4 regions of the Pseudoalteromonas sp. GABNS16E genome follow, and region 3 is predicted to be linked to each of the others. Evidence: predicted binding sites of a transcription regulator. Region 3 holds the regulator's gene; each other region holds the start of a gene.
What was found. Region 3 encodes sigma-54, which starts transcription at its own class of promoters, with help from an activator protein. Its sites were predicted from a motif close to GTTGGCACGNNNNTNGNNT; they were not measured.

Region 1: PSI06_RS02580 (PspA/IM30 family protein) is a predicted target of sigma-54. The motif match lies at 1,905-1,923, and genes of this name have one in related genera.
Region 2: PSI06_RS12310 (EF-hand domain-containing protein) is a predicted target of sigma-54. The motif match lies at 1,615-1,633, and genes of this name have one in related genera.
Region 4: fliS (flagellar export chaperone FliS) is a predicted target of sigma-54. The motif match lies at 1,871-1,889, and genes of this name have one in related genera.

The regions. Positions count from the first base shown of each region.
Region 1 is NZ_JAQREZ010000003.1:137,078-140,650, forward strand. It holds gene PSI06_RS02560 (DUF2333 family protein) at 1-18, opposite strand, end outside; gene PSI06_RS02565 (copper chaperone PCu(A)C) at 27-539, opposite strand; gene PSI06_RS02570 (hypothetical protein) at 619-945, opposite strand; gene PSI06_RS02575 (PspC domain-containing protein) at 955-1,161, opposite strand; gene PSI06_RS02580 (PspA/IM30 family protein) at 1,172-1,864, opposite strand; gene dusA (tRNA dihydrouridine(20/20a) synthase DusA) at 2,110-3,084, opposite strand; gene PSI06_RS02590 (hypothetical protein) at 3,215-3,573, shown strand, end outside.
Region 2 is NZ_JAQREZ010000028.1:11,586-15,158, forward strand. It holds gene trkA (Trk system potassium transporter TrkA) at 1-502, shown strand, start outside; gene PSI06_RS12300 (EF-hand domain-containing protein) at 588-803, opposite strand; gene PSI06_RS12305 (calmodulin) at 982-1,194, opposite strand; gene PSI06_RS12310 (EF-hand domain-containing protein) at 1,324-1,536, opposite strand; gene PSI06_RS12315 (PilZ domain-containing protein) at 2,000-2,662, opposite strand; gene PSI06_RS12320 (TrkH family potassium uptake protein) at 2,692-3,573, opposite strand, start outside.
Region 3 is NZ_JAQREZ010000016.1:24,683-28,255, forward strand. It holds gene lptC (LPS export ABC transporter periplasmic protein LptC) at 1-123, shown strand, start outside; gene lptA (lipopolysaccharide transport periplasmic protein LptA) at 113-661, shown strand; gene lptB (LPS export ABC transporter ATP-binding protein) at 658-1,383, shown strand; gene PSI06_RS08775 (RNA polymerase factor sigma-54) at 1,453-2,952, shown strand; gene hpf (ribosome hibernation promoting factor) at 2,980-3,267, shown strand; gene PSI06_RS08785 (PTS sugar transporter subunit IIA) at 3,272-3,573, shown strand, end outside.
Region 4 is NZ_JAQREZ010000021.1:19,247-22,819, forward strand. It holds gene fliD (flagellar filament capping protein FliD) at 1-1,043, shown strand, start outside; gene PSI06_RS10310 (hypothetical protein) at 1,124-1,420, opposite strand; gene fliS (flagellar export chaperone FliS) at 1,425-1,826, opposite strand; gene PSI06_RS10320 (sigma-54 dependent transcriptional regulator) at 2,184-3,573, shown strand, end outside.

The DNA.
Region 1 (3,573 bases), on a different contig from region 3:
TCCTTTATGTTGCGACATTTATCCTCCTAGTGATGAGCGTGTTGTTTTTTAGATGGCTTTGAATGCGCAGCTTGCGCTTCAAGCGAAACCACTTGAGCATTAGTAAACAAGCGGTTACCGTCACTAAAATATAGCGTGAGTTTACGTTCTTGCCCTACTTTTAGCGGTTCTTGTGGATCAAATACCATTAAATGGTAACCACCAGGCTCAAAGCTTAGGCTTTCATGGCCCTTAATGGTGACGGCTTTAACCTGTTGCATTTTCATCATGCCGTTGACATGTTTGTGCTCATGTATTTCTACACGCCCTAAACCTTCGATGGTTGCTTTAATTAATTTAGCAACACCACCACCGTGGTTAGAAATTGTTAAATAGCCAACACTCGACTTACTACCAGGCAAAAACGCCCTTACTTGTGCATGGCTTACTTCAAGCTTAGCTTCGTCTGTATCGTGGCTGTGCCCAGCATGTGCAGCAACCGATGACGAAAACACATTAATCATTAACGCCGAGGCCATAAAAAAGCACTGCTTCATCATCGCTTTATTCCTTGTGAAAGCATAAAATTTCACTTTAAATTTAACATAGTTAACTAATAATAGTCAGTTAAATTAAGGCTTAAGAGGTTACTTTTTTGTTATCGAGCACCAACCAGCACAGTACAGCTACAAATAATAATGGCCAGGCTATCATCACTGAACCAAATAACAGTGCCAAAATGGTGCCAACCAGCGCGACAATCCCTGCGCCTATTAACCCCATGGTCACTAAAGCCATTACGGCTACCACTGCAATAATAGCGACTAATACGCCAGCCAGCTCAAGCCCCACCCAGCTCATATCTGCAATCCAAAGTGGAAACTGCCATGAATCAAAATGTATTAGCGACACAGTATCAGTAAAAAGTAACACATATACGACAACACATATTGCTAAGGTTTTCATATCCCTCTCCTAATACGCACGCTCTTTAAGGCAGCAGTGAGCAATCAAATAACCAAGCGCTACTGCAAACGGAAAACTTATAAATAATAAAATTGTTACTAAGCGTGTTGACCACACTGGAAAATCAAGGCGACGCGCTAACCCACTGCATACGCCCGATATTTTTTTATTCAGTGAATCTTTGTACCAACCACGCTGTGTTTTAAAGTTATTCATACTCTACTCCTTAAGCGCTTCGCGCAGTTGTATTGGTATTACTTTGCTTAACACTGGCTTTTAAACGAGCCAGCTCTGCATCTATTTTTTCATTTTTAACTAAAGACTCAATTTGCTCAGCGGTTGATTGCGCTGTATTTGTAAGTTCATAAGCATCAACCTGTGCTTCTATGCCTTCCACTTTTTGCTCTATCATTTCAAAGCGAGACAAAGCATTTGCGACGTTGTCGCTGTGTAATTGCATGTTCACTTTTTCACGTGCAGCAACAATATCGTGGCGTTTTATTAATTGAGCTTGTTTGCTTTTAGCTTGCGCCATTTTTTGCTGTAAACGCTCACAATCTGCTGTAATTTTCTCTATCGACTCTTTTAGAGTATTTAGCTGAGTGTTTTTTGCTGCAATTTGCTCATCTACTCGCTGTTTTTCTACTAACGCAGACTTGGCTAAATCGTCACGGTTTTTAGCAACTGCCAGCTCAGCTTTTGTTTGCCACAAAGTTAAGTCTTTTTGTTTTTGTGCAATTTGGCGTTTAAGCGTTTTCTCTTCGCACAGCAAGGCTGCGGCCGTGCTTCTACATTCGTTAAGCGCTTCTTGCATTTCACTTAGCATAAGGTTGAGGAGTTTTTCTGGGTCTTCTGCTTTATCCAGCATGGCAGCAATATTGGATTGGATAACATCATTTACGCGATTAAATATACTCATTGTTTTGTCCTGTTGTTTTTAATTGATAACAACAACAGGATTCCAAGAGTTATGCCAAGTAACAAAAATTTATTTATAATCCTTTATATTCAATTAGTTAGACAGGTAATAAGTTATTTTAAACTAACTAAAAACTGAATGCTAATAAGCTAAAATCACTAATTTATTTATCTTTTGACTAAATTTTAGTTATAAAAAAACCACTTTAAAAAGTGGTTTTTTTATAACTGGTCAATGCTTTAGTATTACTCAGGCACAAAACTTAATGCTTTATCCATTACCGACAAATCAGCCTGTTTACCGTGACCGTTTTCTGAAAGGTGACGTCTAAATCCGCGCGCCCCTGGCTGCCCCTGAAAAATCCCCAGCATATGGCGTGCTATATGCCAAAAGTTAGCACCTAAACGCATTTCTTCTTCTATGTAATCATACATAGCGCGCACCACATCGTGACGAGTCTGAGTATTGGCCACCTCACCGTAAATCTTTTCATCCACCTCATTAAGCATAAATGGATTACTATATGCTTCGCGACCAATCATAACGCCGTCTATATGCGCTAAATGCGCTAGGCTTTCTTCAATTGTTTTAACGCCGCCATTAATGCTTAAGTCGAGCTGTGGGTAGTCTTTTTTTAGTTGGTAAACGCGTGGGTAATCAAGAGGCGGTACTTCACGATTTTCTTTAGGGCTTAAACCATTTAACCACGCTTTACGGGCATGAATAATAAAGTCATCACAGCCAACTTTATGGCTGGCTTCAATTAATGCGCATAAAAACTCATACGAGTCTTGCTCATCAATACCGATGCGTGTTTTTACCGTAACAGGAATACTAACTTCGCTTTTCATTGCCGCAACACACTGTGCAACCAGCTCAGGCTCGGCCATTAGGCATGCACCAAAGCGCCCGTTTTGTACTCTATCTGAAGGGCAGCCTACATTTAAGTTAATCTCATCGTAACCGCGCTCACCCGCAAGTTTTGCACACTTTGCTAGCGCCTCGGGATCAGAACCCCCCAGCTGCAAAGCAACCGGCCCCTCGTGCTGATTAAAGTGTAGGTAATCGCCGCGACCAAATAAAATCGCCCCCGTGGTGATCATCTCAGTGTATAAAACAGCGTGCTTACTCATCTTACGATGAAAAGTACGACAATGACGATCAGTCCAATCCAGCATGGGTGCAACAGAAAATCTGCGATCTACTTCATTTGCGACCATCACTCTGAACCCATTGATTTATAATGACTTATGTTAAATTTCACAATTTTTTAACTCTCTAAAATTCTGACGATTTCTGGCTATTTCCGCTGATTTTTAACCCTCAGGAAGACAATAGGCAGACAAAACTATGGCTCATTATACCATCCGAAAACGATTTCGCGCAGATCAACCTGTATTTTGTGCGTCAGTTATTCAGAAAAATAAAGGAATAATTACTTTTTCAAAATCTAAAACACATTCATCTAAAACGGCTGCTGCTAAGTGGGCCAAAAACTTAGTCAGTCAATTAGAAATAAATGAAGCGATGAACCACCCAGGACCAAAAGAGATGACATTAGGAGATCTAATTAATGAGTATATGATAAGAAAAGAAAAATCGAACCGCCCTCTGGGTCGTACAGCTAGTTACGGCTATAAAACGATTATAAAACATCCTATTGCCGAGTTAGTTTCTTCTAAAATACAGAGCCATGATATTGTTCAGTT
Region 2 (3,573 bases), on a different contig from region 3:
AGAGCACATAGAACAAGTTGATGTGTTTATTGCTGTAACCAACGACGATGAAGCAAATATAATGTCGGCCATGCTTGCAAAACGCATGGGCGCACAAAAAACCATGGTGCTTATTCAGCGTGGTGCGTATGTAGATTTAGTGCAAGGGGGTGAAATAGATATTGCTATATCACCACAACAAGCAACTATTTCGGCGCTACTTACACACGTACGCCGTGGCGATATTGTTAATGTGTACTCGTTACGTAAAGGCGCGGCAGAGGCCATTGAAGCCGTTGCCCATGGCGATGAAAACACATCAAAAGTAGTTGGCCGTGCGATTGCCGATATCAAGCTACCTGCAGGTACAACGATTGGTGCTATTGTACGTAATGACGACGTACTGATTGCCCACGACGACACGGTTATTATGTCTGGTGATCACGTTATTATGTTTTTAATCGATAAAAAGCATATCAACGTAGTAGAAAAGCTATTCCAAGTTAGCGCTATATTTTTATAGTTAAACACAAAAAAGCCGCTGACTAAGGCGGCTTTAGTGGAGTATGTTTTTTTAATGCTAGGCAACCCTGCTTAGCAGCTTCTAATTACTGTACTTTTGAAAACTCTTGCTCAGAAATTTCACCATTACCATCAGTATCTAGCTGGTCAAAAATTTTCACTAGCTGTGAATTTACCTGCGCTTCTTGCTTTGAAATTGCACCATCACCATCGGCATCGAACGAGGCAAAGTCGACTGCAGCGTACGCCGCTGATGAAGAAGCTAATACGATAACGGCAAGTGCTGTATTTAATGTTTTCATAGTTGTGTCCTAATTAAGAGGAAATCCTTTTCTAAGATCCATGGGTTTAAAAATTAACTAAAAAGTGCTTTTGTCAATGTGCATTATTAAGTTTTAATGCACATTGGATTAGAGCAAATGACTCTTTGCTAAGTGAACATGCGCTGCCCTGCGCTCAATTGGCAAAGATCATCACACCCTAGTATTTAGAGAACTCTTGCTTTGAAAGCTCACCATTTCCATCGGTATCAAGCTCAACAAACTCAGCCATTAAATCCGCATCCACCGATGCTTCCGCTTGGCTAATGGCGTCATTGCCATCTACATCTAGCGTGTCAAAATCAGTCCCTGCAAAGGCAGCAGAAGAAGAGGCAATAGCCATAAATGCGAGTGCTTTATTTAAATGCTTCATAATTTAATCCTTCAATATAAACAAATTAGTTAAGTTCACTACGTGGTGTACGCAATCCTTGTAATCCTTTTTCGTAAGCTCCCTTGCCTACTTAGGTTGTCATTGGCAACTCAGGATTGTTACCACACTTTAAGCTTCTGAAAATTCTTCTTTTGATAGCTCACCATCTTGGTCAGTATCTAATTCTGAGAACATGCTCATCAGTTTTGCATCAATTGATGCCTCTGATTTGCTAATCGTGCCGCTGCCATCTACATCTAACGTATCAAAATCGGTTGCTGCAAATGCCGCTGATGATGAAGCAAGGGCGATAAGTGCTAAAGTTTTATTAATGCTTTTCATAATATAATTCCTTCAAGTATATGTGTGCGATTAAGTGTTTTACTTTAAATCACGTTATTGTTCAGTACAGCCAGACTATTACAACTTGAATGCCAAGTTTTAAAAGCTCATTAATTTCAATAAGTTAAAAGAGTGCTTGGCTATTTTTGATAAATTTGCGGGGGTTTTATGTTGCAAACTAGCAACAAAGGGTATAGCTAAGTTTTTAAATACAATAAAAACAGCTAGTTACATAAGAGAAAAAAGCTACAATTTTCGGCGTAAATTGTAAGGATGAAGATTTATCGAAACAAGAGACTAAATTTTAGCCGTGAGGGGAGCTAACGTATCAAAATAACTCACTCGTAAAACTAATCTATACAGCTGATTTTTATAGAAAATAAAAATTATTTTTTGAATTTTTAAAAAATATGACTGCCACTCAAATAAAAAATGGCCATTTGTTGCTATTAAGCGAAAGTGCTTATTCTAATGGCAGCTCAAGCATCGCGGGATCGATAAAGTGCTCTTTCATAAATGCCTTCATTTCATCTTCACTGGCTAGAAGTTTAATACCACAATTAACTCCCGCGGCGTGTTCTTTTACACTGCATATTTCGCCAGTAAATGCTTTATTGTTGGTATCAACCGTCACCGTGCATTGCATATCTTTAATATTTTCATCGTTTTGATCGCCGCGGACATCAAACATCACCCCGGTAAGCGAGATGTCTTTAATCACCCCTTCAAGTACTCTATCGTCACTGAGAGTTAATTTTGCAGGTAATAAGGTAGGTATGCGTGTTTGCGCGCGCAGTGCAAATAACTGCACTTGCGTAGGGTAATTAATAAAAATGAGCCTAGCAGGGTGTGAGGCAACCGACATAAGCTGCTGCCTAAATGCTATTACTTGTCCGCCACTGCCTTCTATAACCGCTCTTACCACCACCATTACACCGTCACGTAGGTAATCACTTGCAGCAGGTAAACGCTTTGAACTTGGGTAATTTAAAATAATAAATTTATTTTCTAGCAAGCCAATAAACTCTGTTTTTACGCGTTTACTACTGGTAGGCGTAACAATTTCCAAGTCGACCAATCGCCCTGTTGTTAACTGGTGTAATTTATCTAAATTAGAATGTGGCATGCCTGTTCCTAAGCATCATTTATATATTATTACCCACGCCAAAAGGTCGGCGTAAATAGCACGAGTAAGGTGAAAATTTCTAAGCGACCAAATACCATGGCAATGGTTAATAGCCATTTGGCACCATCGCTCACCGCCCCATAATGCGAGGCAACATCACCTAAGCCTGGGCCTAAATTATTTAAACACGCCGCCGTAGCAGAGAACGCGGTAATGTTGTCCATGCCGGTTCCCATTAGTGCCAGCATTATAATAATAAACACCAATGCGTACGCTGAGAAAAACCCCCAAACCGCTTCAACTACTTTATCGGGCAGGGCTTTACGACCAAGCTTAATAGAGTATATAGCACGTGGGTGCACTAAGCGGTTAAGCTCACGTATGCCTTGTAGGTAAAGTAAAAACACGCGTACAACTTTCATACCGCCACCGGTTGAACCTGCACAGCCACCTATAAAGCTCGAAAAAATAAGCAATATAGGTAAAAACAGCGGCCAAGTAGAAAAGTTATCGGTGGCAAAACCGGCTGTGGTACTCATAGACACCGCCTGAAATAAGGCCTGATCGAGGGTTTCATCGCCATCGGCAAATATTTCGTTAGATGAGAGCACCGTAAAACAAATCACCACCAGCGCTAACTGTATCAGTAAAAAAACTTTAAATTCAGGGTCACGAATGTATACCTGAATATTACGACTCGCTACCGCCGCGTAATGCAGTGAAAAGTTAACCGCAGCAATAATTAAAAAGAAAACACATATAAAGTTAATGACAGGGCTATCAAAGTGCCCTATTGAGGCATCGTAAGTAGAAAAACCGCCAATCGCCACTGTAGAAAACGCATGGCATATAGCATCAAACCACTCCATACCTGCCGCCCAATACGCCAACATACAGGTTACCGTTAACGA
Region 3 (3,573 bases):
GAGCAGCCAGTGGTTGTCACTGGGCCTAATTTAAAAATTGTCGGTAAAGGCCTTGAAGCCGATTTAAAAACCGAAGTAATAAAACTAATTAACCATACGCGAACAATATATTATGACCAATAAACTCACTAAAATACTTATTATCCCATCGCTAATGCTTGCATTTAGCGCCTCTGCTGCTGAGCCTGCGGCTCAACCGCCAGCAAATCAAATTTCTATTAGTGCAGACCGTCAAGAAGGCCAACTTAAAGAAAACGTAGGTATTTTTGAAAAGAACGTCGAAATTGTGCATGGTAATCGCAAAATTACAGCCGACCGACTCGAAGTACATAAACGTGAAGACTTAGGGGATAACAAACAACTCCTTATTGCCACTGGCAGCCCAGCCTACTTCGAAGAAAAACAAGACGATGGTACCGTAATGAGTGCCAGTGCAAACGAAGTACGTTACGACGTAGCAAAGCGATTTTTAACGCTTGTTGGCGATGCTGAAGTCGCGCAAGCCGGTCAAAAAATTAATGCTAAAAGTATTACCTACGATATGCAGCAGCAGCTTATTAGCGCAGAAAAAGACGAAAACTCTACGGATCGTGTCCACACAATTTTAGTGCCTGTTGAAGCAAAAATTAAAGAAAAAACAGGTAACGAAGGTCAACCATGAGCACCTTAAAAGCAGAACTATTAGCAAAAAGCTATAAAGGCCGCCAAGTTGTAAAAAATGTAGGCCTTGAAGTAGAAGCCGGCAGCATTGTTGGCTTATTGGGCCCTAATGGCGCAGGTAAAACCACCACCTTTTACATGATTGTAGGATTAGTACCTAGCGACAAAGGTAAAATTTCTATTGATGATAACGACATTACGTTATTACCTATGCACAGCCGCGCCCGCTTAGGCATTGGCTATTTGCCGCAAGAGTCATCAATATTTAGAAAGCTGACAGTTTATCAAAACTTAATGGCTATTTTAGAAACGCGTAAAGAGCTCAATAAAGCCGCACGAGAAGAAACGCTTAACAACTTACTTGATGAATTTAGTATTCAGCATATTCGCGATAGCCAAGGTATGGCGCTTTCTGGTGGTGAACGCCGCCGTGTAGAAATTGCCAGAGCACTGGCAGCGAACCCTAAATTTATTTTATTGGATGAGCCTTTTGCTGGTGTTGATCCGATTTCAGTGTTAGATATAAAGAAAATAATAGAACATCTTAAAAACCGTGGCATTGGCGTATTAATTACCGATCACAATGTAAGAGAAACCCTTGATGTTTGTGAAAAAGCCTACATTGTTTCTCATGGGGAGCTAATTGCATCTGGCACCCCAGAACACGTATTAAATGACAAAACTGTACGCGATGTTTATTTAGGCGAGCAATTTAGGCTGTAACATTTAAGCCACACCTACAAGCATCTGCTAATATTAATTATAACAACATAAAAGGATTGTTAGAGATACATGAGGCAATCATTACAGCTGCGCATGGGCCAGCAACTTACAATGACTCCACAATTGCAACAAGCGATTCGCTTGCTGCAGCTCAGTACATTGGATCTCAAGCAAGAAATACAAGAAGCACTTGATAGCAACCCGCTATTAGAAGTAGAAGAGCAAGATTACACGGAAGAGTCGGCTGGAAAAAATGAACAAAAAGCAGATACGGATGATGTAACCGTAAGCGCATCGGCTGACGATACAACCAGCGAGTACGAGCAAGACAGTGGCGAAGCTTTAAATAAAGACACCGTTAGCGATGATATGGCAATGGATGTAACTTGGGATGAGTACATGAGCGCAGCCCCTGCTGCATCCTCAGGCCCAATGCCGGAAGATGAGTCTATTTATCAAGGTGCCTCTACTGAAACGCTACATGAGTATTTAATGTGGCAGCTTCAGCTTACTCCTTTTAGCCCAACTGATGAAGCCATTGCTATTGCCATTGTAGAAGCTGTAGATGACTCGGGTATTTTAACGCTAAGTTGTGAAGAGATTTTAGAGAGCTTTAACCAAGAAAACGATGACGAAGTTGAAGTTGAACTTGATGAAATAGAAGCCGTTTTAAAGCGTATTCAGTTATTTGACCCTGTAGGTATAGCCGCGCGCAGTTTACAAGAGTGCTTGTGCATTCAGCTAAACCAGTTTGATAAAGACACCCCTTTTATAGAACAAACTAAAATGATCTTAACCGATCACATTGATCTATTAGCGGCACGCGACTATCGTACATTAATGAAAAAGACTAAGCTTAAAGAAGACGAGCTTAAAGAGGTCATGACCCTAATACATACCCTCAACCCAAAACCTGCAGATACAATAGTAAGGGAAGAGTCGGAGTATGTAATACCAGATGTGTCGGTTAAAAAAATAAAAGGCCGCTGGGTGGTAGAGCTAAATCCAGATAGCATGCCAAAAATACGCGTAAATAGTCAGTACGCGGCTATGTCACGTACCGTAAAATCAAGTGGTGATAGCCAATTTATTCGCTCTCACTTACAAGAAGCTAAATGGTTTATAAAAAGCCTTGAAAGCAGAAACGACACGCTGCTTAAGGTAACTAACTGTATTGTAAAACAGCAACAGGCATTTTTTGAACATGGCCCCGAAGCCATGAAGCCAATGGTTTTAAACGATGTTGCTGAAATGGTAGAAATGCATGAATCGACAATTTCGCGTGTTACTACGCAAAAATATATGCATACGCCACGTGGTATTTTTGAGCTTAAGTATTTTTTCTCAAGCCACGTAAGCACTGAAAACGGCGGCGAGTGTTCATCAACCGCAATACGTGCCCTAATTAAAAAGCTAATTGCCGCGGAAAACTCAGCTAAACCATTGAGTGATAGTAAAATTGCGGATATATTGGCAGAGCAAGGAATTAAAGTAGCTAGACGCACAATAGCAAAATACCGTGAATCGCTAGCTATTCCACCGTCAAATCAGAGAAAGAGTTTGATATAAGACGTAAAAAACAAAGAGGAAATGCTTATGCAACTAAACCTAACTGGTCGTCACGTAGAAGTAACTGATTCACTTAGAGACTATGTAAATAATAAATTTGCAAAGCTAGAAAGGCACTCAGATCATATTAGCAATGTGCATGTCATTCTCGATGTAGAAAAACTCAACCAAAAAGCAGAAGCGACTATTCATGTAAGTGGCGCAGATTTATTTGCCTCAACAGAGCACCAAGATATGTATGCCGCTATAGACTCGTTGATTGACAAGCTCGATCGTCAAGTCATAAAACATAAAGAGAAGCTTGCTAGACACTAATATTATGAAATTAAGTACATTAGTATGCCAGGACTGCAGCAAAGCTGCGGTCCTTTTTAGTAGTAAAAAAAGAATTTTAGAGTTTATCAGTGAGCTTGCTCATGAAAAGCTCCCCTACTTACCACAACAAGATATTCTTAATGCGCTGGCAAGTAGAGAAAAGCTAGGCAGTACTGGCATTGGCCGGGGTATCGCCATTCCTCATGGCAGAATGGGTGGCGTAGAAGAGCCGCTGGCTTTAGTACTTGTTAGCGACACGCCTGTTAACTTTGATGCTATTGATAACTGCCCTGTTGATATTTTTGT
Region 4 (3,573 bases), on a different contig from region 3:
TGACCTTAACCTCGGGTGAAAACAGTTTTGATATTGAAGTATCTGATACTGCAACTTTGAGTGAAATTCGAGATGCAATAAACGACAGTGATGATAATGACAGTGTTAATGCGACAATTATTACTGATGATGAAGGCCAGCATTTGGTATTTTCAGCTAAAAATAGTGGGGCTGAAAACGAAATTAAAATTGAAGTAAATGATGCTGACGGTAACAACATAAATAATAACGGATTGTCGCGCCTAGCATTTGATTCAAGTGCGGGAATAGAAAACTCTGAAGAGGTAGTTCAAGCAACCGATGCATCAATAACGATTGACGGAAGGTTAACTGTTAGTAGCAGCTCTAATACATTTGATGATGTAATTGATGGGATAACTATCACCGCTAATAAGAGTCATAGCATTGACGATGATGTAAGTAATTTATCTGTCACCGAAAACAATAATAATATTGTAGAAGGCCTGAGTAGCTTTATTGAAAGTTATAACGAGTTACTTAATCTAAGTAACTCGTTAGGCTCTTCTACCGCAGATGGTGCAGGTGTAATGGCTGGTGATTCACTTCTTAGAGGTGTAATGTCTAAACTACGTAGTGAAATAACTGAGTCGATAGATTTAGGCAATGGTGATTCTTTATCGCTTTTACAACTTGGTATTTCTTCAGATCAATACGGTGTATTAAGTTTTGATAAAGAAAAACTCGATGAGCAGCTTGAAAATGATGTTGATTTAGTTCAGAAGTTTTTTATAGGTGATGCAGCAGACGATGACGATTTAGGGTTTGCAGGGTCATTCGACGACTTAATGAATTTTTATACTCGTTCTGATGGTTTAATACAAAGTAGGATAGATAGTAAAGAAGGACAGCTTCGAGATATTGATGATGAAAGGGATGCGCTAACACGCAAGATTGAATCACTTTCATCGCGATTATATGCGCAGTACAACGCGATGGATTTGTTGGTAGCTAGCCTCAACTCAACTAGCAGCTATGTTCAAGCTCAACTTGAAAATATGCCTGGTGTAGTCAGTAGTAACTAGTAACTAACTATGAGCATAAAAAAACCGTTTGGAAACGGTTTTTTTATGCCTGCTTTTTACCTTAATTAATATGCAAGTAATTAAACCGACTTATATGCGGAAATTGCTTTCCCCGTTTTTTTTTGTTTAATTATAGCTTTTAATGATTCATTTTTTGCAGCTATAGCCTGCTTGCTTATAGCGTTTATAACAGCTTGTATAGTCTCTAATTCTTGAGTGTTTGGTGGTGTATCACTTTCGCACCAGCTTTTAAGTTTACTATTTAAAGTATCCATAATTGGCTTGGCTTCATCTGCTTTATTGCTTTGTACTGATAATTCGATTCTGCTGAGCAATTGATTAATATGCTCAGCTTTGCTTGTTTCTTCTAAAGCCATTCGCTTATACCGCAGGAGTACGCTGATCGACAGGAATGCTATCCCACCCTTCTTTAATTTCTTTAATAATGCCAGCTACTTCAGAAATAATCTCAATGTCATTGTCAACATTTGCTTGCACAAGGCGTCTTTGGCAGTAGTCATAAAGAGCCAATAAATTGTCCGAAATACTAGGATCTTGCTCCACTTCTAAATTAAGCGCATCTTGTAGTGCACCTAATAGTAAAATACAGGCAGAGATGTTTTCGCCTTTTTTTGCTATTTCTTTGCGCTCAATAAAACCTTTAGTAGCGGCCAAGCGACCAATTATGTTACTAAAAATAAGATTAATTTGCTCATAGGGCGCCATTTCTGCGATGCTGCTGGCACGCACTTGAGAATATTTTTTTAATGAAACATGAGCCATGGAAAAATCCTAAATAAATATGTGAAATCGTCTGTACGTAACAAAAGCAATATTAATGCCAAGCATATTGCATTTATTTAGTTATCGGCATTGTTGCTTTCAACTTAAGTTAATTATAGTTTATATTTTTGACCTATGTAGATTTATGCACTAAGTAAAAAACAAGTCATAGCATTAGCTTTAAGTATTAAACAACAAAACAATACTTAAGTTTTAATTATTAAGTATTATTGTTTTATAGCGATGTCTATTTTTTGGCGTTTATGTCAAAAAACCGCCGCTATTACTTGCATCCATTCAGATCTCGCTTACAATTTAGCTAATAAAATAAATTAGTGAAATTATGGCTCGCTAACTATGATCTTGATTTTAGATAATAATAATAACCGTGCAATAGGATTAAATGCATCGCTTACCTTTATTGGGGAAGCTGTGCAGTTACTTGACGAAAGTGATTTTGAGCAAGTATCTAGTAAGTATCAACAACAAGAATGCATTGTTATTTTAGGTGCATTGCAAAGCTTAGATCATGAAAGCTTAATTAAGCGTTTTCCAACCCTACCTTTTTTACTGATTGGTGAAACACTCAAGCCCTTATTAAGTATTGCTAATGTAGTGGGCTTAATTTGTGAGCCGTTTAATCACGAAGTAACCACACAGTTATTACACGACTGCCAACAGTACCAACGTATGTTGCCTGGTAGCCACAAGCAGCATAAACCACACAAAACATTTGATGGTTTAGTAGGGGAAACAGACGCAGTTAAAAACGTACGCTTTTTAATTGAGCAAGTGGCTAAAACCTATGCAAATGTGCTTATTTTAGGCGAGTCGGGTACAGGTAAAGAGGTGGTTGCGCGTAACGTCCATTTATTATCTAAACGCAATACTGGGCCGTTTGTACCAGTAAACTGTGGCGCTATTCCTGGAGAGTTGCTCGAAAGCGAGCTATTCGGTCACGAAAAAGGGGCGTTTACCGGCGCTATTTCTGCACGTAAAGGGCGCTTTGAATTGGCTCAAGGCGGTACGCTATTTTTAGATGAAATTGGCGATATGCCGCTGCAAATGCAAGTAAAGTTATTGCGTGTATTACAAGAGCGCAGCTACGAGCGTGTAGGTGGCACAAAAGCTATTCAAGCAGATGTACGGGTGATTGCCGCTACTCATCGCAACCTTGAGGAAATGATTGAAAAGGGCAGCTTTAGGGAAGATTTATATTACCGTTTAAACGTGTTTCCTATTGAAAACCCGTCACTTAATGAACGTGCTGACGACATACCTTTATTACTCAAAGAGTTAATGCGCCGTGTGAATGAGCAAAGTGGTACGTCGGCTAAATTTACAGAGCGCGCGGTTGAGAGCTTAAAAGAGCATGCTTGGCCTGGTAATATTCGAGAGCTTGCTAATTTAGTGGAGCGCATGGTGATTATGTTCCCTGAAAAAGTAGTGGATGTACCCGATTTACCCAATAAATATCGCTACATCGAGGTAGACGCATACGAGCCAGAATACCCTGAAGAGCTACTTGAAAAAGATGCCTTTAACGATATTTTTAGCTCAGGCTTTAGCGATTATGATAATGAACCAGAGCCTGAATTTAGCCAACCGGGATCTGGCGTATTACCCGAAGAGGGCATAGAGCTTAAAGATTATTTAGCAGAGCTTGAAATAAGCTTAATTACCCAAGCGTTAGAGCGTTTTGATTACGTTGTTGCGCGCGCCGCAGAAATATTAGGTGTAAGGCGTA